One region of the Catenibacterium sp. GCM10023432 genome, then DNA from elsewhere that is predicted to be linked to it. Evidence: a T-box and tRNA genes for the amino acid it is inferred to sense, from the RefSeq annotation. Region 1 holds a T-box; the other holds one or more tRNA genes.

Evidence for each region. A T-box is a leader RNA that pairs with one kind of tRNA and senses whether it is charged. The one in region 1 lies ahead of ileS (isoleucine--tRNA ligase), so its partner is inferred to be a tRNA-Ile.
Region 2: it encodes a tRNA-Ile, which carries the amino acid that the T-box ahead of ileS (isoleucine--tRNA ligase) is inferred to sense. The anticodon was not compared.

Annotation. Positions count from the first base shown of each region.
Region 1 is NZ_JBHSEB010000098.1:2,366-14,342, reverse strand. It holds gene ACFOZZ_RS12270 (NAD(P)/FAD-dependent oxidoreductase) at 7-1,119, opposite strand; gene ACFOZZ_RS12265 (YebC/PmpR family DNA-binding transcriptional regulator) at 1,237-1,977, shown strand; gene ACFOZZ_RS12260 (NAD(P)-dependent malic enzyme) at 2,035-3,213, opposite strand; gene ACFOZZ_RS12255 (type I phosphomannose isomerase catalytic subunit) at 3,303-4,238, opposite strand; gene ACFOZZ_RS12250 (DUF523 domain-containing protein) at 4,322-4,756, opposite strand; gene ACFOZZ_RS12245 (HAD family hydrolase) at 4,740-5,393, opposite strand; gene ACFOZZ_RS12240 (hypothetical protein) at 5,509-5,703, shown strand; gene ACFOZZ_RS12235 (hypothetical protein) at 5,824-6,372, shown strand; gene ileS (isoleucine--tRNA ligase) at 6,621-9,380, opposite strand; T-box leader at 9,416-9,616, opposite strand; gene ACFOZZ_RS12225 (DivIVA domain-containing protein) at 9,575-10,039, opposite strand; gene ACFOZZ_RS12220 (RNA-binding protein) at 10,050-10,796, opposite strand; gene ACFOZZ_RS12215 (cell division protein SepF) at 10,831-11,259, opposite strand; gene ACFOZZ_RS12210 (3'-5' exoribonuclease YhaM family protein) at 11,301-11,977, opposite strand, start outside.
Region 2 is NZ_JBHSEB010000040.1:14,813-26,789, forward strand. It holds gene ACFOZZ_RS05795 (GNAT family N-acetyltransferase) at 100-630, shown strand; gene ACFOZZ_RS05800 (MurR/RpiR family transcriptional regulator) at 657-1,511, shown strand; gene ACFOZZ_RS05805 (6-phospho-beta-glucosidase) at 1,637-3,037, shown strand; gene ACFOZZ_RS05810 (peptide deformylase) at 3,103-3,516, shown strand; gene ACFOZZ_RS05815 (heavy metal translocating P-type ATPase) at 3,568-5,445, opposite strand; gene ACFOZZ_RS05820 (cation transporter) at 5,461-5,679, opposite strand; gene ACFOZZ_RS05825 (ArsR/SmtB family transcription factor) at 5,693-6,040, opposite strand; gene ACFOZZ_RS05830 (rubredoxin-like domain-containing protein) at 6,150-7,496, opposite strand; gene ACFOZZ_RS05835 (flavin reductase) at 7,512-8,108, opposite strand; gene ACFOZZ_RS05840 (putative ABC transporter permease) at 8,168-8,908, opposite strand; gene deoC (deoxyribose-phosphate aldolase) at 9,156-9,824, shown strand; tRNA gene ACFOZZ_RS05850 (tRNA-Ala) at 9,919-9,994, opposite strand; tRNA gene ACFOZZ_RS05855 (tRNA-Ile) at 10,015-10,091, opposite strand; tRNA gene ACFOZZ_RS05860 (tRNA-Ile) at 10,112-10,188, opposite strand; gene ACFOZZ_RS05865 (LacI family DNA-binding transcriptional regulator) at 10,411-11,403, shown strand; gene galT (UDP-glucose--hexose-1-phosphate uridylyltransferase) at 11,544-11,977, shown strand, end outside.

The DNA.
Region 1 (11,977 bases):
CCTAATTTATTGTGTTGTTTTTGAAACCTCTTCAAAAACAGAATAAGCACTTGCTAATGCAAAATGAATGTTATAACCACCACAATCCCCAGTGATATCTAATATTTCACCTGTTGCATAAAGATGAGGATAGTTAATGAATTCAAAAGATTCATTAAAATTAGAAATCATCAATCCCCCAAGATCAGCCTGGGCAAATTCTTCGCCTCTTAAAGCTTTGACAGTGAATTCTAGATGTTTAAGGAAAGAGACCGGATTTTTCTGATTTTCTACTATTGACACTAATTTTGGATGAACCAGACCATCATAAGGACCACTCATTTTTTTTAATGTACGAATAATTGAATGTAGTTCTTGATCTGTAAATTCAGGATAGAAATCACATATAATTTTATCTCCAGGACACGCATAACGGCTTAAAACCATTACTGCAATTCCACTGATGCCATAATCAGTAAAAAGAAGTTCTCCTTTTTCTTTATGTCCTTTTAAAGTAAATTCCCCTTTCATTCTGACACCCTTTAATTTCTTATAAACAGGTTCAGTCATCAACTGAGTAATAGTAGGCCTCATAGGACGATAATCCACTTCTAGAGAGTTAAAAAGCGTTCTTCTATCTTTCGTGCCAGATAACTTACCAGCAGGTGTTCCACAAGAGATAGTGACATAATCTGCCTGATAATCCTTATTGACTGCATGTATTAAATAGCCGTGCTTATTCTTTTTAATAAATAAGACTTCTTCCTCACAAATAATTTCTACACCATATTCTTCTGCTCTATTTAAGAATAATGTCTGAACAGCTTTAGCTGATTCACTATAAGGATATAAGAGATTACCCATATATTTTGTATAAAGACCAATATCCTTTAATGCTTCCACAATATCAAAGTGATGAATAATATCGCTCACCCATGGTTTGATTTCTCCATCATAATGTGACTTGTCAAGATCCTTGTTAGAAAGATTACAGCGACCATTCCCTGTCGCAAGAAGCTTCTTTAATGGCTTGTCATTAGCTTCTAGTACAGCAACATCGATATCAAGATATTTTTTTAATAAAATAGAAAGATATATACCTGATATACCTCCCCCAATAATAATCATTTTCTTTTTCATTTTTTTGCACCTCGATACAATAGTAATGCATTTCTAGTGTATTTTCCAATTCTTTATTGAAATAATTAGTCTTTGTGTTTATAATGTGTAAGGAAATTTACAAGGAGGAATTAGATTATGGGTAGAGCTCATGAAGTACGTAAAGCCGCAATGGCAAAGACTGCTGCTAAGAAAACTAAACTTTATTCTTACTATGGTAAAGAAATCTATTTAGCAGCAAAGGCAGGCGGCCCTGAACCGGACGGTAATCTAAGCCTTAGAAGATTAATTGAGAAAGCAAAGAAAGATCAGGTTCCTGGAGATGTTATCAAACGTGCGATTGATAAAGTTAAGAACGGTGCTGTAGAAGATTATGAAAGCGTACAGTTTGAAGGTTTTGGTCCTTCAGGATCAACTGTTATTGTTAAATGTTTAACAGATAACATCAACCGTACTATTTCACAGGTACGTCCTGCATTCACTAAATCAAAAGCTAAGCTTGGTGCTGAAGGTTCAGTATCTTATTTATATGATGTAGAATCTGTTGTTCAGTTCAAAGGAATGGACGAAGAAACTGCAATTGATGCATTAATCGAAGGCGAAGTTGATCCTAAAGATATCGAAACTTTAGAAGATGGCAGTTTAAAGATTACTGGTGAACCAACTGATTACAATGCCATCAAGACAGCGATTGAAAATAAGCTACCTGATGTTGATTTTGATGTTGATGAAATCCAGACTAAACCACAGGAAACAGTTGAACTTGAAGGTGAAGATATGGTTTTATTTGAAAGACTAATGAATCTTCTTAATGACTGTGATGATGTTGACCAGGTTTATCACAATGTTTCTAACTATGATGATGGAGAAGAAGAATAGCGAGAGCTATTCTTTTTTTTTTGTAAAAAAATACGGTTCTTAAGAACCGTATCTGTGTTATTTATGGGCAATTACATCTTCTTTAATAGCCTGGTCACTTACTGCTTTTGCAACAGTCACTGCTACACGCGCGTCAGTTGCACGAGGGATGATATAATCCTTATTTAATTCTTCATCACTTACAAGACTTGCTAAGCCCTTTGCAGCGGCTAATTTCATACCTTCAGTAATCTTAGTCGCATGAACATCTAAAGCGCCTCTAAATAAGCCTGGGAAGGCTAATACATTATTGATCTGGTTAGGGAAGTCTGAACGTCCAGTTCCTACGACTGCAGCACCTGCATCTACTGCATCATGATATTTAATTTCAGGTTCTGGATTAGCCATTGCGAATACAACAGGCTTTTCTTTCATTGACTGTACCATTTCTTTAGTAAGAAGTCCTGGAGCTGAAACCCCGATAAAGATATCTGCTTCTTTCACTGCTTCAGCCATAGTCATACGTTTATTAGATTTGTTTGTGATTTCTGTTAATTCCTGAGTTAAGAAGTCATACTTGTCATAGTCTTCTTTGATCACAATACCGTTGATATTAAAGCCATAGATTTCTTTAACACCTAAATCATGAATCATATGGATAATAGAACTTCCTGCAGCACCTGTACCACTGACTACAACAGTCACGTCTTCTGGCTTCTTACCAACAACCTTTAAGGCATTGACTAAAGCAGCAGTAACGACAATAGCTGTACCATGCTGATCATCATGGAATACAGGAATATCTAATTCCTTCTTTAGTGTTCTTTCAATTTCTACGCAACGTGGTGCACTGATATCTTCTAGGTTAATACCACCAAAAGTAGGAGCAATCTGTTTACAGAACTTAATAATTTCTTGAGGATCCTTTGTATCAATACAAAGAGGAACAGCATCAATATTCGCATATTTCTTAAAAAGGATAGATTTACCTTCCATTACTGGTAGCCCTGCAGCTGGTCCGATATCACCAAGTCCTAGTACAGCAGTTCCATCACTGACTACTGCCACACTATTACCCTTCCATGTATAATCATAAACAGTTTCTGGATTATTGTGGATTTCACGGCATGGCTGAGCAACACCAGGTGTATAAGCCATAGACAAATCTTCCATTGTTTCCATAGGTACCTTCACATTGATTTCCATCTTACCATGATGTTCTTTATGAAGTGCTAATGCTTTTTCATATATACCCATAATTTTCCTCCTTATCATTTTTATACCAGAATTATACGAAGCATTTCATTTAAAGTCAACAAAAGAGCACTTACGTGCTCTTAAATGAATTATAGTGTTGTCACCATTAATTCTAGTCCACCTTCATAATGTACTAAATCAACATCAGAACAGATGATAAACTGATCACCTTTTTTAATAGGCATATCATTGACTGTACCTTCACCATCAATGACTGATACTAACTGGAATGGATCATCATTTTTAATTTCTGTACTTCCTTCAATTAAGTAATGATCAACAGTTAGGTATTCACATTTTAAATATCTAGTCTTAGAACCATGGTCTAATTTAGTATTTACAAATATTTTATTCTGTTCTAAATCAGCTGGCACCTTTGTACAGTCGATTGACTGCTGTACATGTAATTCTCTTTCTTTACCATCATCACCCTTACGATGATAATCATAAACACGATAAGTAACATCTGAAGACTGCTGTGCTTCATAGATTAATGAACCACCACAGATTGCATGTAATGTACCTGCCGGGATATAGAAGAAATCACCCTTATGGATTTTAAAACGATTGAGTAATTCATTATACTTATCTTCTTCAATATCCTTAATAAATTCTTCTTTAGTTTTAGCATAATGACCCATAACCATATCTGTACCAACATCCGCCTGTAATACATACCATGATTCAGTCTTACCTAAAGAATTTTCATGAATCTTTGCATATTCATTATCTGGATGTACCTGTACAGATAAATCCTGTTTAGCATCGATGATCTTTACAAGTAATGGGAACTGATCACCTTCTACATTACCAAATAATTCGCGATGATTTTCAAACATCCATGATACTGTTTTTCCTTTATATTCACCTTCAACGATTGGGCAATCGCCACTCTTATGACCTGAAATAACCCATGCTTCTCCTGTATGATCACTAGGGATATCATAGCCATAAACATCTCTTAGCTTAGTTCCACCCCAGATTTTTTCTTTTAAAACTGGCTGGACCTTTAAAATATGTCCCATTATATATTCCTCCTATTTCATATACTCATATTCTAATATATTCATTCCTATTTTTCTAGTCTAGCGCCTACTTTGTATGTTTTTTACAATTTACCTGGATAGTTCTCCTCTGTATAAATCTTATATCCCTCTTTTTTAAGTAAACGAACAAATATACCATCTGCATCAATAACATTGTGAGAGAATGTACCATCATAAATATGATTGAACCCACAGCTAGGAGAACGGCTCTTTAAGATGACATATTCAATGTCATGTGCTTTTAGTATTTCAAGTGCTTTCTGTGCTCCTTCTACATATTCCTTTGTAACATTTTTTCCATTTACTGTCTGCACACATAATGGCTCTTCTGAAACTATTTCAGCAGGATCTCTAGGAATAGAAAGTCCTCCTAATACTTCAGGACAAATAAGGACTGCTTCACCTTTCTTATCAATAAGTTCTAATGCTTCTATTCTATTAGAATCGCCTCGATAAGTACAATCATAGCCACATAAGCATTTACTTATTCCAATCATCTACATACTCCTTGATATCATGCGCCTTATAAGCGATTTTAGTGGCACCTGCAGCCTTTAACTCTGCCTCTCCTCTAAATCCCCAGTCACATCCAATTGTCTTCATAGAAGCGTTAATTCCTGTTTCTATATCAACATTAGAATCACCAATAAAAACACATTCATCCTTAGTCAAACCAATATCTTTTAATGCGAGATTTAAAGAAGTGATATCAGGCTTTTTAGGATAATCTGAGCATCCCCCGTATGTAGTAATAAAACGATTGCCAAATAACTTAGGTACAATCACTTCAGCCACTGTATGTGGTTTATTAGTAACACAAGCAAGTTTAATACCTTCTTTATGTAAATCTTCTACTAATTCCTTAATACCAGCATATGGTGCTGTATAATCAAAACAATGTTCCTTATAGTAGTCCATGAATTCTTGTAAACACTGATCAAACAAATCCTGATGATCTTCTCCAAGTGCACGTTCTACTAGTTTTAAAACACCATTACCTACATACTGTTTATACTTTTCAATAGGATGTGGTGCTAACCCACATGCCTCCAAAGCATGATTTGTACTTACTGCGAGATCCTTTAAAGAATCAACTAATGTTCCATCTAAATCAAATATACAACCTTTTATCATAACTGCCTCCATAATTACACCCATTATAGCATTCCTACCACGCAAGTTTAAGAGTAATTCTGCAATTGTTTTCGCTTACAGAGAATGATATAATATCCTAGAATGAGGTGAAATTATGAACGGATTAAAAGAACATAAATATATGGATTTCTTAACAACTGTTGGCTATATCGTATTTGCGTTATGCTGTGTGATTGGCTTCTTTGCACATTTATATATTCTATTTGCGGTAGGCTTTGTTTTAATCTTCGTATTAAGATTAATTGGCTACTCTTTAGACCGCTTTGAAGAATATAAACGTGGTTATTAATTAATGGCGAAAAAATCATGGGCTTGCCTATGGGATGAAAGCCACATAATTTTTACTTAAGAATTTTGTATAGAGTAAATATATAATGTATGTATAAAAGCTGAAAGAACTCTTTACTCAATGGGAAGACCAAAATCAAATAATGTTCAGGTAAACATAACTATTCCTATGGAGTGGAAAATAGAACTTGAAAACCTTGTACGTATCTATTCTGTTGAGGATGGCGAAACTATTACATTTCTTGACCATATGCGTAAGTTTAATAAGAAAAAACGTTTTGGTAAGTCTATAAAGAATAGATGCCCTTCTGGGTTTCAGATTGTTGTAGAAGAAAAGTTCAAGACCACAGGTGGTACATATATAGAAGTGCCTACTGATTATAGAGCATCACAATATGACCATACCGCAGATGATTACATAAAGAAGAAATTATCCGACAGGATGTATCATTTAGCAGATGGAACTCTAGTACAAAGAGGCTGGTATTCATCATTTCTGTTGTACTGCTATGAGTATAGGACTAAGAATATAGATAGAGACAGATGTATTTCAGAATTTGAAAAGTGTTACAGTAAGGAAGAAGCCTTAATTAAAAGAATTAAGACTAATAGAATCAAAGTATTGAATAGTAGAATCAAAATAGCAGAAAATAAACATAAGGGAGATTGATTATACTTCCATATCGCAAGATAGAAACTTACCGTTAATGTGGTCGTTGGACCACTTGGTAATAGAAGTTCTTACTCAAATAGATTTATACTTGTATTCCAAACTCTGAAAATGATGTACGATTACAAGCTAAACTTGACAGTAAGAACCCCATGGGCTTGCCCGTGGGAGTAGTCAGTAGTCTAGATTTCTAGACTTTTTTTATTGCATAATAAAAGGATATAGGAACGCTCCCATATCCTATTTTTTTATTCTTCTTCTGTAGCTGGTAAAGTTTCTACAACTTCATGACATCTTGGACATAATCCATCTACTAATTCGCCTTCTTCGAACCAGTTCCAGCATCTTGGACACTGAACACCATGGAATTTTTCAGCCTTGATGAAACAAGTTTCATATTCATCTTTACCTTCAGCATTGTCATCTAAAGTAACCTTTGCAACGATGAATAACTGCTTCATAGAATCTTCTAATGCAGCTAAAGACTTATATTCATCCTTAAGAGTGATAGTAAGCTTACCTTCCATGTTAGAATTGATTACTTTTTCAGCTCTTAAGTTTTCTAATGACTTCATTACATCAGTACGTAAGTTCATGAATAAGTCGAACTGTGCTTTTAATGCATCCTCATTTTCAATTTCGAACTTTTCAGGCTTAGCTTCTAGGAATACAGATTCTTCCTGTTTTGCATCACAATGGAAGTGATCATGTAATTCTTCTGCAGTGAAGACTAAGATTGGTGAGATTAACTTCATCATTGTCTTTGCATGATGATAAAGAACTGTCTGTACCTGTCTTCTTCTTGTAGAATCAGCCTTTTCGATATAAAGGATATCCTTTGTGAAGTCCATATAGAATGCACTTAGTGTATTAGTGAAATAGTTTAAGATTTCCTTATTTGCTTCTGAGAAGTTATAAGAATCCATAGACTTATGATATGCATCCATCAAGTCATTTAACTTAGCTAACATATACTGATCTACTGGTTCTAATTCATTTACTGGTAATACATCAGTATCCTTGAAATCATTTAAGTTACCAAGCAAGAAACGCATAGTATTTCTTACCTTACGATAGCTTTCAGATACTTTCTTTAAGATATCATCAGAGATACGTACATCTGACTGGAAGTCTACAGTAGTAGCCCATAATCTTAAGATATCAGCACCCCATTTGTTGATTGTCTTGATTGGATCAACAGCATTTCCACCAGACTTACTCATTTTTAATCCCTTACCATCAAGAGTGAAACCATGAGATAAAACTGTCTTATATGGTGCTTTACCATGTACTGCAGTACCAATGATTAATGAAGAATTGAACCATCCACGATACTGGTCACTACCTTCAAAGTAAAGATCAGCCGGATAACCAAGTCCTCTTTCTACTAATACACCAGTATGTGATGAACCTGAGTCAAACCATACGTCCATGATATCTTTTTCTTTCTTGAAGATACCATTTGGTGAATGTTCGTTTGTATAACCTTCTGGAAGAAGGTCCTTTTCATCTCTTTCAAACCATACGTTTGAACCGAATTCTCTAAACAATGCAGATACATGATCAAATACTTTCTGATCAATAACAGGGGTACCATCTTCACAATAGAAGATTGGAATTGGAACGCCCCAAGTTCTCTGTCTTGAGATACACCAGTCTCCACGGTCTTTAATCATGTTATAGATTCTAATATGACCCCATTCATTGATCCAGTTAACGCTATCGATTTCACTTAATAATTTTTCTCTGATCTTATCGATAGAACAGAACCACTGGTCAGTTGCTCTGAAGATGATAGGCTTCTTAGTACGCCAGTCATGAGGGTAACTATGTGTTATCCAAGTAAGATTTAGTAAAGCACCTAATTCTTCTAGTTTTACTGTAACAGTCTTGTTTGCATCATCAACATACTGACCTGCAAGCCATTCACCACATGATTCCATCATGCAGCCATGTTCATCAACGTTTACAAGAACTGGTAATTTATATTTCTGACAGATGTTAAAGTCGTCTACACCAAATCCACTTGCTGTATGAACGCATCCAGTACCTGAATCAGTTGTAACATGGTCACCCATGATGACTAATGATTCTCTTTCTGGATAAAGTGGATGAGTACATGTGATGTATTCTAATTCTTCACCCTTGAAACGCTTTAAAATTTCTTTTTCTTTTAATCCAAATGTTTCCCATAATGAATCAACTAATTCTTCTAAGACAACAAGATTGCCTTTTTCAGATTTAACTAATGCATAAGTGAAACGTGGGTTTAAACAGATTGCCTGGTTTCCTGGAATTGTCCAAGGAGTAGTAGTCCAGATTACAAAATAGTTATCATCACCTTCTAAGATACCTTTACCATCTTTTACCTTAAAACGTACATAGATAGTAGGTGATTTTACATCATGGTATTCTACTTCTGCTTCAGCTAATGCTGATTCAGATGAAGGTGACCAGTATACTGGCTTTAATCCTTTATAGATTAATCCATCTACAGCCATCTTCGCAAATACATCAATCTGTCTTGCTTCGAATTCCTTATTTAATGTTAAATATGGATGTTTGTAGTCGGCAAATGTTCCAACACGGATACACTGCTGCATCTGACGTTCTACCTGCTTTAATGCATATTCATAACATTTTTCTCTGAACTTTGCAGTAGACATAGATTTTCTATCTACACCCTGCTTCTGAATCGCATTTTCGATAGGTAAACCATGAGTATCCCAACCTGGAATATATGGTGTATAGAAACCTTCCATATTCTTATAACGACAAATAACGTCTTTAATAACCTTATTTAACATATGTCCAACATGCATATTACCATTTGCATATGGAGGTCCATCATGGAAAATGAAATGTTCTTTTCCTTCATTCTGCTTGATGACCTTTTCATACATGTTAGCGTTCTGCCATCTTTCTACGTAAGCTGGTTCCTTAGTAGGAAGCTTACCACGCATCTCAAAATCAGTTTTTGGCATTAAGAGTGTGCTTTTGTAATTCATATATATCCCCTTTCACAAATAAAAAAACGTCCTTCATAAAGGACGTTTGCACGCGGTACCACCTTTGTTCATATCATTCGATATGCACTTAAGATTTTAACGCAATCAACGGCATTCCCTACTTATTTCAGGATGCAGCTCCAGAGTGATTCCTGACCAATACTCCTTCACCGTTTCCACCACCCACGGCTTCTCTATAAGTTCTCTTGATCAGCGCTCTCTTTCTTCGCTTTTTTTTCTTCTTCATTAATTAAACTAAAAATTTCTGATTTGTCAATAGTTTCTAACAATTCTGTGCTGATTTTTACAATTTCAGCCCTGAAATCTTTTGCTTCATCCTTGAAACCATCCACTTCATCACTTAAACCTTTCACATAATTCATTGATTCTTTCAGAATCATATTCGCATTATGCTTTGCCTTTGTAATCAGTTCACTGGCTTCTTTTAAAGCAAGACGAGAAATCTCCTCATTGGTCTTTCGTTCAATAGATTGACGATTTGCCATCGCAATATTCTCTTTTTTGATTTTTTCTAATTCTTCTTCAAGTCTTCTAATCTGCAGTGATCTATCCTGGATATTCTTTTCTAGACTCGCAATAGTTTCATCTACTTCTTCCGTATTATATCCACGAAACTGCTTATTGAACATGTATCCCATAATCGTTCCCTCATCGATAATATTGGCCTTCTATCACATAATTATCTTGCTTTGTTCTTCTATCTGTTATGAATATCTTTACTCGGCCATGATGACGCAAAGATATTATAGCGTTATTATCGCATATTTTTGAAATATCTTCAATAACTTTGTAGTTAAGCTTGACATACTGCCCATGAATAGCGTCAACTGCTTTATTGCGAGAAATACCAAATAATGCAGCTACCATCTTATCTAGACGCAAAGAAGAAACAATCAATGTTTTAGTATAAGTGTCTGCATGAATAGAGAGACGTTCTTCCATTTCCACAAGATGAATAGAAGAACGTTTAATACGTGTTAAATTCATACGAATATAATCACTGTTTTCTTTAATGCAGGCAAAAGAGAGTGGTTCTTCATTGATATCACCAATACATTGACGCTTAATGCCTAAATGCATAAGGGCCCCTAATACATCAGAATGTTTTAGTTTTCCAAATGTATCATTATAATCTACTCTAAAAACAGTCACTTTAAAATCTTCAGGTTCAAATTCATAGAAATCAGGTGCAATTAATACTCTCTTATTCTCCGCACCATCAAATCCACCATCCGCTTCTACCTTAAGTTCATGTCCAATAACACTTTCTACAATTGACTGCTGATGAGGATCAAGAAATTGTGTAAGAATCATACGCTGTGAATAAAGTGCCTGATCCTTGTAATCTAATGTTTTTGAAACGAATTCTTCATCGCCTTTAAAATGTTCTAACATCTTTCATAAAAAAAGTATTAGCCTATGCTAATACTTATTCCTCCGCAGCTGCTTGTGGTTCATCATCTAGAGTGATTGAACCAGTTACGCCGATATTCTTAGGTGTACATAAGAAAATTTTAGGACCGATTACCTGAATATCACCATCAATCGCAAAAATAACACCAGTTAAGAAATCAACTACACGCTTCTGCTGTTCTTTCTGTAAACGATGTAAGTTAACTACAGCAGCCTTATTCTTCTTTAAATAACCACCAATTTCCTGAGAATCAGAATAAGCGCGTGGTTCGAATAATACAAGACTCGAGTTAGCATCAAATGGCTTCAACATCTCACTTGTCTTTTTAGTCTTATTGTTTTCAAAAATATTAGATTTTTGTTCCTGTCCGTTTTGTGCTGTATTGTAATCTTCTGTATATCCTTCTTCTTCTTCACCGAATAACCAATCTTTTACCTTATCCATACACATGTCAAACCTCCTGTCGTTTTTTTTATTATATCACATCAATTACGAGATTTGTATACATTTCTATTCTCTAACCCAAAGATACGTGCAGAATATGATCCTGGCTCCGTATCATGAAGTGCCTTTTCAAACATATTCATACGTGCATCTACATTATCAATAAGTGTTAATGCTTCTGCTTCAGGAATCTGTGGTAATATTGGAGAACCAAATTCCTGTTTGCCATGATGAGAAAGAATCATATGTTCTAGCAGATAAACTTCTTCTCCCTCAATATGTAATTCTTCAGCCATTTCTTTAACCATTGCATGACCAATAGAAATATGTCCTACAAGACTTCCTTCGATAGAATAGACAGGGACAATAGGTCCGGTGAACTCCTTAACTTTACCGATATCATGTAAAATAACACCTGCATAGAGTAAATCAGCATCTAGATAGCTATATATTTCAATAAGCTGATCTGCAAGTTTCAACATACATAAAGTATGGTAAAGAAGACCTGATGCAAAATCATGATGATTTTTAGTTGCAGCGGGATAGTTCACAAAGGCTGTATAGTGTTTCTCAATAAGGCCATGAACAATCGCATAAAGACGAATATTATGGATTTTCTTCATGTACTTATCTAATTCCTTCTGCATCACTGCTTTTTCAACAGGAGGTTGAGGTAAAAATAAAGCCTTCTGTTCATCATTCATTTCAATAGGCTCAA
Region 2 (11,977 bases), on a different contig from region 1:
TACAAAATTGTTTTCACAAAAAGTGCTAAGTAGATTGTTTAAGACTTTATAATTTTTTGAAAATATTATAGAATATGATAAATAATAAGGAGGAAAATGATGATTAGTATTAGAATCGCAACAGTAGAGGATGCAGAGTCTATCCAGAAAATTTATGCCCCTTATGTCCTTAATACAACTATCACATTTGAATTAGAACCACCGACAGTTAAAGAAATGGCAGATCGTATCAGTCATACTTTAGAAAAATATCCATATCTAGTCGCAGTAGAAGAGGGAGAAGTTATAGGATACGCTTATGCAGGGACATTGTATGATCGTCGCGCCTATGATCATTCTGCAGAATTATCTATTTATATCGATGATAGAAAGCGTCATAAAGGAGTAGGTCATCTTCTTTATAATGCTTTGATTGACTATCTTACAAGAATGAATATTACGAATCTTTATGGATGCATCACTTATCCAAATGATGCAAGTATCGCTTTTCATGAAAAATATGGTTTTAAAGAAGCTGCTCATTTCCATGAATGTGGCTATAAGTTTGATCAGTGGCTAGATGTTGTTTATCTAGAAAAGAGATTAGACAAAACGACTGAGCCATTCATACCCTTTAAAGAACTATGTTAATAAGAGAAGCATTAGAAAAAAGTCCAATGAATCCTAATGAAAAAAGATTAGGACAGTATTTGATAGATCAGGGCATACAACTAGAAAATGCGACAGTAAGAACAGTCGCAAAGGAAGTATTCTTAGCCCCATCGTCAGTTGTACGTTTTGTACAGAAATTAGGATTTGAAGGATTTAATGACTTCAAGAAACAGTATTTAGAAGAAATACGATACTTATCCACACACTTTCAGAAAATAGATAGTAATAGACCATTCTCCCAAAATGATAAGAATATAGTGATTGCGAATAAAATAGGATTACTTTATGATGAAACGTTGCAGGATACGATTTCTTTACTCAATCATGATACACTTCAGGAAGCCATCAATCGTATTGAAAAGAAGGAACATATTGCGATTGTCGTATCAGGTGCACAGAAGGGAATTGCCTATACCTTTAAAGAAAAGATGATGAAAATTGGTAAGAAGGTAGATATTTTTGATAGCACGGATGAAGCTTTTTATGAAGCATGTTATTGTAGCAGCAATACATTATTTATTCTTATCAGTTATTCTGGTGAAACATCAAGATGTATTTTTATCTGTCGTAAATTAGTTGAAAGAAAGTTATCCTTTATCACTATTACAACTTATGGGACTAACTCTCTTTCTAGTCAGTCAGACTGCTGTTTATATGTATCCACAAGAGAAAAACTAATTGATAATTTAGGTACATTCTCTTTTAATCTTTCTTTACTTTATTTACTTGATGTTCTTTATGCAGGTTATTTTAATACCAGCTACGATGAACATTTAGAAAATAAAACAATGACTTCTATGGAATGTGAAAACATATTTACAGATCATGGCAGAAAAACAGATAACCCAATCATCAAATAGAACAGTGTTCCCCAAAAACCTTTGAAATAAGGAACAGAAAGAGAACATTGTTGTTTTCGCTTACATTTTAATGTTTTCCTTATTCTTTTTACGTATAATGGTGTTGTCGAAGGAGGAACGCAAGAATGAATAAAGAAGGCGTAAAAATCGTTACTATTGGTGGAGGCAGCAGCTATACACCAGAATTAATGGAAGGGTTCATCAAGAGATATGGTGAATTACCAATCAGAGAAATCTGGCTATGTGATATCGAAGATGGTAAAGAAAAACTTGAAATCGTAGGAGAAATGGCACAGAGAATGTGGGATGCATCTCCTTATGATGTAAAAGTACATCTTACATTAGACCGTAGAGAAGCATTACCAGGAGCTGACTTCGTTACTACACAGTTCAGAGTAGGGTTATTGAATGCACGTATCAAGGATGAAAGAATTCCATTTTCTTATGGAATGTTAGGACAGGAAACAAATGGTGCTGGAGGAATCTTCAAAGCATTACGTACTATTCCAGTTATCTTAAGCATCGTAGAAGATATGAAGGAATTATGTCCTGATGCATGGTTAATCAACTTCACTAACCCTAGTGGAATGGTTACTGAATCAGTTATGAAATATGGTAAGTGGGATAAGGTTATTGGTTTATGTAATGTACCAGTAGGTGCTATGATGGATGAACCAAAAACAATCGGAAAAACATTGGATCAGTTAACTTACAAGTTTGCAGGTTTAAACCATTTCCATTGGCATAAAGTATTTGATGAAAATGGTCATGAAGTGACTAAAGACATCATCAATGCAATGTATGAAGGTAAAGATATGGGTATTCCAGCTAATATTCATGATATCCCATTCTTTAAAGAACAGTTATTACGTATGAATATGATTCCTTGTGGATATCATAGATATTACTATCGTGAAGAAGAAATGTTGGCACATGGTTTGAAGGAATACAATGATCCAAATGTTGGAACAAGAGGTCAGCAGGTACAGAAGACTGAACATGAATTATTTGAATTATATAAGGATCCTAACCTAGATCATAAGCCAGAACAGCTTGCAAAACGTGGTGGTGCACATTACAGTGATGCAGCTTGTGAAACAATTGCATCTATTTATGGAAATAAGTTAAGTCACATCGTTGTAACTACTAAAAATAATGGTGCAGTACCTGATCTTCCAGTTGATTGTGCCGTAGAAGTATCTTCTTATATTGGAAGTACTGGTGCACGTCCAATCGCTTTTGGTCCATTAGAACCAGCAGAAAGAGGATGGGTACAGTGCATGAAGAACATGGAATTATGTGTTGAAGAAGCTGCTGTAACAGGTGATTATGGAACTCTATTACAGGCTTTCACAATCAATCCACAGATTGTAGCTGGTACTAAAGCTAAACGTATTATGGATGAATTATTAATCGCCCATAAAAAATACCTTCCTCAGTTTGCAGATACTATTGCAAGACTTGAAGAAGAAGGCGTAACTATCAAAGATGATGTTGCAAGAGAATTAACTGAAAAAGGATTATAATATGCTTAACAGGCTCTTATGAGCCTGTTTTCTTATGTTATAATATATTTTAGGAGGACGAAGTAATGATTAAAGAAATAGTAAAGGATAATTTCTTCTTATCTCAGGAGGCAGAAAAAGCGACGAGAGAAGATTTATATATTGGAACTGATTTAAAGGATACTCTTCAAGCACATCTTCATGAATGTGTTGGTATGGCAGGAAATATGATTGGCTATAATAAATCAGTCATTATCTTTTTAGAAGATGAAAAGATGCATGTGATGTATAATCCTGAAATCATTAAAACAAGTGGTAACTATCATGAATGTGAAGAGGGATGTTTATCTCATGTAGGACAAAAGTCAGTTAAACGTTATGAAACAATCAAGGTCTCTTACTTTGATGAATCATTTAAGAAGAAGATTAAAACCTTTACAGGTTTTACAGCACAGATCATTCAGCATGAATGTGATCATCTAAAAGGTATACTCATCTAGCTTGGCTAGATGTTTTTTTATACAATGAAAAAGGCATCCCTGAGGATACCTTTAATTATGAATTGTGAGTGCACGTGTTGCGTTCATGACTGCAAGAATCATAACACCTACATCTGCAAATATTGCAAGCCACATATTCGCAATACCAAGTGCACCCAATACTAAACAGATGAACTTAACAGCTAACGCAAAGACGATATTCTGTTTTACAATTTTTAATGTCTTAGTAGAAATCTTCATTGCAAGGGAAATCTTTAATGGATCATCATCCATCAAAACAACATCTGCTGCTTCAATGGCAGCATCACTACCAAGACCACCCATCGCAATACCAATATCAGCACGAGAGAGTACTGGTGCATCATTGATACCATCACCGACAAAGGCAAGTTTTTCTTTGTCTGATTTATTAGCTAACAACTTTTCTACTTCTTCTACCTTATCTGCAGGAAGAAGTTCACTATGTACTGTATCAATGCCAATTGTATTGGCTACAAAATCTGCAGTAGAAGCACTATCACCTGTTAACATAACAGTTTCCTTTGCCCCTAATGATTTCAAACCACTAATAGCTTCTTTTGCATGATCCTTGATAATATCAGAAATCACAATACAACCTGCATATTTGTCATCAACTGCTACATATACAAGTGTACCAGCCTTTGTATAAGCACTATAACCAACGCCTTTTAACTTCATTAATTTCGCATTACCTGCAAGAATATGATGATCATTATAGTCTGCTTCTACACCATGTCCTGCAATTTCCTGAATATGATCTACAAGTTTATTATCGATTTTCTGATTATAAGCTTTCTTTAAGCTGACGCTGATAGGATGTGTTGAAGCACTTTCTGCATAAGCAGCATATTCAAGTAAATTATATTTATCAAAACCTTCGGCAGGTACAACATCAGTCACTTCAAATACACCCTTAGTTAATGTACCAGTCTTATCAAATACAAAGTACTTAACATCGGATAATGTTTCTAGGTAATTAGAACCTTTTACAAGAATACCGTTCTTGCTGGCACATCCAATACCACCAAAGAAACTTAATGGAATAGAAATAACAAGAGCACAAGGACAGCTGATTACTAAGAATGTGAGGGCTCTAAAGATCCAGTCACTGACATGGGAAGGCTGTCCCATAATAGTTAAGACAATAGGGGGAATAACAGCCAAAGCGAGCGCACTATAACATACAACAGGTGTATAATACTTTGCAAACTTTGTAATAAAGTTTTCTGTTTTGGATTTCTTCATACTTGAGTTTTCTACAAGATCAAGAATCTTAGAAACTGTTGATTCACCAAATTCTTTTGTTGTTTTAACTGTGATACGTGCTGTCATATTAATAGAACCACTATAGATTTCATCACCACAATGGGCGTTACGAGGCACACTTTCACCTGTTAAGGCACTTGTATTTAGTGTTGTATCACCCTCTACAATAATTCCATCAATAGGAACCTTTTCACCAGGATTGATAATGATTTCACTACCAATCTCTACATCATCAGGATCTACTTCTTCAATCTCTCCATCCACCATGATATTGGCATAATCAGGACGAATATCCATTAAAGCAGCGATATTCTTACGACTCTTACCAACCGCAATGCTTTGGAATAATTCACCAATTTGATAGAAAACCATAACGGCAGAACCTTCAAGATATTCACCAAGGCACATAGCTCCGATTGTTGCGACAGCCATTAAGAAGTTTTCATCAAATACCTGACCATGACTGATATTTTTAATGGATTTTCTTAGAATATCATGTCCAATCACAAAGTAGGGAATTAAATAGAGGATAAACTCGACATAGCCTGGTACAGGGACAATTGTCTTAAATACTGTAATTACAATCAATAAGACAATCGCAATAATAATTCTATTTAAAACATTCTTTTGCTTCTTTGTCATTTCTATCACTCCTTATTAAAGGAAGATTTCGCAATCATCCTCAACAATTTTACAATTTTCTCTTGCTTTTTCCATAACTGCCTGAGGATCAACATCTTCCTCAAACTCAACCTTTAACTTTAAAGTCATAAAACTTAAAGTGGCATCCTTAACACCTTCAGTATTCTTTACTGCTTCTTCCATCTTATTTGCACAATTTGCGCAATCTACATCTATTTTATAAGTCTTTTTCATATTATTTTCTCCTTTACTCTTCAATATGATTCATACCAATAGATAAAATACTTCTTACATGATCATCATCTAATGAATAGAAGATAACCTTTCCTTCTCTTCTAAACTTTACTAGTTTTGCATCCTTTAATACCTTAAGCTGATGACTAATGGCTGGCTGAGAAAGCTGTAATATAGTAGCTAAATCACCTACACATAGTTCACCTTCAAATAAAGCATAGAGGATTTTGATTCTTGTAGAATCACCAAATGTCTTAAATAAATCTGCTAAATCATAAAGATATTCATCATCAGGCTGATTCTCTAAAACCTTTGAAACAACATCTTCATTCGCATTTAAGAATTCATTTCTCTTTTCCATGGCTCCTCCTCATATAAACGTTTTTACATATTTAATTATATGAATATGTTTATACGTTGTCAATAGAAAAGCCGAAGAAATAAATGTTTCTTCGGCTTGGCTGTATGTATTATTCAGTTATTTCTTCAAAATCTGAAGCAGGATGTTTACATAGAGGACAAATAAAGTTTTCAGGAAGTTCTTCTCCGCTATATTCATAACCACAGATCTTACAGCGCCATTTACGCACAGGAGTTTCTTCCTTTACTTGATGTTCTTCATTCATATCTTTTACAATCACATCAGCAAGAGCTTCAATTTTTTCATAATCTGCATTTTTCATACGTGATTTAATAGTGAGCTCTTCACCAATATAATTCCAAGATAATGATTCAAGAATAGCTTTCATAGTCATTTTAGCACTTGGTGCCCATGTACCATTTTCAATTAAAACACATGTACGATTCTGTAAAAGATGTTCCTTGATTTCTACCAATAAGTTCTGCATAGGTGTGAATAAACCCGCATTATAAGATGCGCTTGCGAATACAAGATGAGAATATTTAAAACTTTCAGATAAGATATAAGATGGATCAGTCTTAGATACATCATACACTTTAATGTTGTGAATACCTTTTTCACTTAACTTACTTGCAAGAATCTCTGCTGCATTGGCAGTACCACCATAAATGGAACCATAGGCAATCATAACACCCTTTACTTCAGGTTTATAGGATGCCCAGCATGCAGTATGTTCTACCATTAGGTTAATATCTTCATCCCAGATAGGACCATGCAGTGGACAAAGCATTGAGATATCGAGAGTAGATGCTTTCTTTAAGGCATTAGTCACCTGTACACCATATTTACCAACAATATTTGTATAATAACGTCTTGCTTCATTCCAGAATGATTCATCTAGATCCATTTCACTTGCAAATAAATTGCCATGAAGTGCACCAAAAGTACCAAATGCATCCGCACTAAATAAAATACCAGTTGTAGAATCATAAGTCATCATGACTTCAGGCCAATGTACCATTGGTGTAGTAACGAAGCTTAATACATGATGTCCAGTTTCTAAAGTATCGCCTTCCTTGACAACTATAGCTTGCTGATCTACATCAAAATCAAAGAACTGCTTCATCATACGGAATGTAATAGTATTACCCACAATCTTTACATCAGGATAACGTATTACAATATCACAAAGTGTTGCACAATGATCAGGCTCCATATGATTGACTACTACGTAATCAAGTGTTCTACCATCTAGTACATGTTCTAAATTTTCTAAGAATTGATGAGCAATCGCTGCATCTGCAGTATCTAATAAGACAGTCTTATCATCTACTAATAAGTAAGAATTATAACTTATTCCATCAGGAATAGGATAAACATTTTCAAATAGTTCTAAACGTCTATCATTGCCTCCTACATAATAAAAATCATCACTTATTTGTCTTACATTAAACATTCTTTTTCCTCCTACCTAAAGTGGCTCAAAATCAGATGCCGGATGTTTACAAATAGGACAGATTAAATCCTCAGGTAATTCATCACCTTCATAGACCCATCCACAAATCTTACATACCCATCCTTTTTTCTTCTTTTCTGGTTTTGGTTTTACATTCTTGAAATAATAGTCATATGTCATAGAATCATGATCATTTAAGATAACAGCATCATCAAGTTCTACAATAAACATCGTATGTGTTAACTCATCCAATGTTTCTATAACATGACCTTTCATATATGCATTTGCATATTGTGTTAAGTAAGGTAATGAGTCTTTCAAATCATATATATCAAAACCATCAAACTTATTAACTTCTTTGCCGCTTTGGAAACCAAATCGTTTAAAGATATCAAAAGGGCATGTGATATCAAGCACAGATAAAGTCATATTCTTTGACTTCATCAATACATCATGAGTGTAATTCGCCTTATTCAAAGTCACTGCAATACGATAAGGATTACTTGTGAGCTGAACAGCTGTATTAATAATACAGCCATTAGGCTTATTACCATCATTTACACCTAATACATACAAACCATAACTGAGTTTAAATAATGCATTCTTTTCCATGGTCATACCTCCTCTTATTTATTATAAACGTTTTCACGCAAAAAAAAAACTCAGATGCATTATTTCTGAGTTTTTGTGTGGTATTTGTTTAAGATATCAGGGAATGCCTTGACTAAACGACGATGTGAATATTTCTTAATAAGATGTTCACGGTGACTATCCTTTAATTGACGTGCAATCTTAAAGATATCATCTGTTGTAATTTCATTATGAATATCTAGTTCTAGTTCATCTGCAAACTTCTTAAGATCCTGAGAGACTGTCTCAAGTTTTTTCGCAAGATGAGTGGCTTCAAGAAATGTAGTAATTAAGTCGCTTGTGAATAGTGTGATACACACAGTAGAAGCAATAACCATTGGAATATAATCATATTGAATAAGCATATGAGTCAGATGTGGCTGTACATTCTTCACTGCAGTGACAGAAAAGAAACCAAAAATAAAGAAACCTTCTAAACAGATACGACCATTTAAGTTGAATCTCATTTGAGAATAGTCCCACCATCTTGCATGGAACATCTTTTCCATGAAATAAGATGTGAGATATTCAATAAAGCATGCGACAATAGCTCCTTCTATAAAGATAAGAGACCAATCTTTAGAGATAGGAAATAAAGCACATACAATAATCGCACCTGATCCATAAATAGGAATGCAAGGTCCAGTTAAGAAACCACTGTTATGTATCTTATGACCTGTGGCGATAGGGCAGATGAGTGATTCCCAGATCCATCCACAGAAACTATAAATAAAGAAGGAAATAACCAGTATTGTCCAGTTATTCGCAAATGCATCTAACATATTATATTAACCTCCTTGTTAACATTTCACCCATTATAGCATTATAGGAATATAGAAACAAAGAAAACTATAATTTGAGCTTAACTTATTCTTTTTATTAAGAAAAAGTGAATTAGAATCAACGGATACATTTGCGATTATTGGTGCAACAATTACAGAAAATTTTGGAATTAAGATGCCAAAAGATAGAATTGGCTATTCTATTCTAGATAAACTGTTATAATAGAATATAAGAGAGGTATAAAAAATGAACACAAATGAAATTTTAAAAAAAGTAGACCACACATTATTGGCTCAGAGTGCCACTTGGGAAGACATTAAGGTGATCCTTGATGATGGAATCAAATATGGTACAGCATCTGCATGTATTCCAGCTGCTTATGTTAAACAGGCAGCAGAATATGTGGATGGTAAACTTCCTATCTGTACAGTTATTGGATTCCCAAATGGATACAGTACAACTGCAGTAAAAGTATTTGAAACAAAGGATGCTATCGCAAATGGTGTATCTGAAATTGATATGGTTATTAATATCGGATTCTTAAAAGATAAGAGATATGAAGAAGTAGAAGATGAAATCCGTCAGATTCATGAAGCATGTGATGGTAAAATCTTAAAGGTTATTATTGAAACATGTCTTCTTACAGAAGAAGAAAAGATCAAGATGTGTGAATTAGTCACAAATGCAGGTGCAGAATACATTAAGACATCAACAGGGTTCTCAACTGCAGGTGCTACATTTGAGGATGTGAAGTTAATGCATGATCATGTAGGTGAAGGAGTTAAAGTAAAAGCAGCAGGTGGTATTAGTTCATTTGATGATGCTGAAAAGTTCATCGAACTTGGTGCTGACAGACTTGGTACAAGCCGCCTAGTTAAAATCATGAAGAATACAGACACTGGTGCAGGATACTAAAAGTAAAGAACTATAATCCTTTATATAGGACTATGGTTCTTTTTTACGCAATGAAATAAAAAAACAGACACAAATGTGTCTGTTAAGTTCTAAATGGTGGAGCCTAGGAGGATCGAACTCCTGACCTCCTGCGTGCAAAGCAGGCGCTCTCCCAGCTGAGCTAAGGCCCCAAAGAAATTTTAAATAAACATGGTGGGCCTGAATGGATTTGAACCATCGACCTCACCCTTATCAGGGGTGCGCTCTAACCAACTGAGCTACAGGCCCATGTTTAACAGTTTTAGAAATGGTGGGCCTGAATGGATTTGAACCATCGACCTCACCCTTATCAGGGGTGCGCTCTAACCAACTGAGCTACAGGCCCATTTCTTGACTGCTCACCTATAATACCATGTAGAAGTAGACACGTCAATAAAAAAATAAAAAAAATATAGGCAAGGTAGAAAAAAAGTTTGATACATACAATGAAAATAAAGAAAAAATAATTTATCATTAAAATTGGTTAAAATATTACTAAAATTTTTACCTCATTTTATCTGGATTGTGATATATTAATTATTATAGTAATGTTGAGGAGGAAAACGAAATGGCTACAATTAAGGATGTTGCGAAAGCAGCGGATGTTTCTATCGCAACTGTATCAAGAGTATTAAATGAAGATAAAACATTGAAGGTTTTACCTGAGACAAAAGAGAAGATATTAAGAGTAGCTAGTGAACTCAATTACTCCTTAAAATCAAAAGAAAAGAAGAAAACATTTAATATAGGTATTATCCAGTGTTATACATTTGAACAGGAATTTAGAGATACTTATTTCTTATCTATTTTACAAGGGGTCGAGAAATATTTAAGAAAAGAAAAGATGGCTTCTACAAAAGTAAGATACGATGATATGAATATGAAGCAGGTATTAGAAGGTGTGGATGGCATTATCTGTATTGGAAAGTTTGAAAAGAAGTATCTCGATACATTTAGTAAGTTATCTAGTAGAATTGTTTTACTAGATATGGATTTGTCTCCTATCACAAATGTCTGTATCTCATTGGATTTTGATGACGCGATGTGTAAAGTAGTCAACTATTTTCATTCGCAGGGACATGAAACAATTGGTTTTATGGGAAGAAATGAATATGATGAGATGTCTTTACAAACAATTTCTAGAAAGAAAAGCTTTATTAAATATTGTGAATATCTAGGAATAAAATATGAAATATTTACAACCAATCATGAAATGACAGGAGATGAAGGCTATTCTGTCATGAATCGTGTGATTGAGGAAGGAAAAATACCTTCTGCAGTGTTCTGTGCCAATGATCCTCTTGCGATGGGGGCTATGCAGGCTTTATTAGATGCAGGAATCAAAGTGCCAGAAGAAGTGTCTATTATGGGATTCAATGATGTGGATGCATGTAACTTCACACGACCTACATTATCTACTGTCTATGCACCTTCAAGTGAGATGGGAGAGATGGGGGCTTCATTATTACATAGAATGATTACAGAAGAGGATATCAGCTATCCATGTAGAATACAATTACCATGTCAATTGGTTATTAGAAATTCATGCAGAGAGAAGTAATAAAACTTCTCTTTTTTATTTTAGTAAAATAATAAGTAAATTAAATAGTAAAATAATTAAAAAAATATTGATTATTTTACTAAAAGGTTTATTATAGTAGTTGAAGAAAAAACAAAATAAAAAAAAGAGGAGACCATACAATGAACCATCAAATCAACAGATTACTCAACTTTGCGTTACAAAAAGGCATGATTAGTACAGATGACTTGTACTATGCCGCAAATTTAATTTTAGATTTACTTCAGTTAGATGAATTTGAATTAGAAGAAATCGATGAAGAATTAGAAACAGCACAGGATATCATTGATCATATTCTTGACTATGCAGTAGAAAAAGGTATGATTTCAGATTCTGTGACTGAAAAAGATTTATTTGATACAAGACTTATGAACTGCCTCATGCCTCGTCCTAGTGAAGTGGTAAATAAGTTCAACACTCTTTATAATGAATCTCCAGAAAAAGCAACAGACTACTTTTATGATTTAAGTATTAGTAGTAACTATATTCGTAAATCACGTATTGATAAGAATATCAAGTTTAACCATTATGTTAAATATGGTGATATTCAGATTAC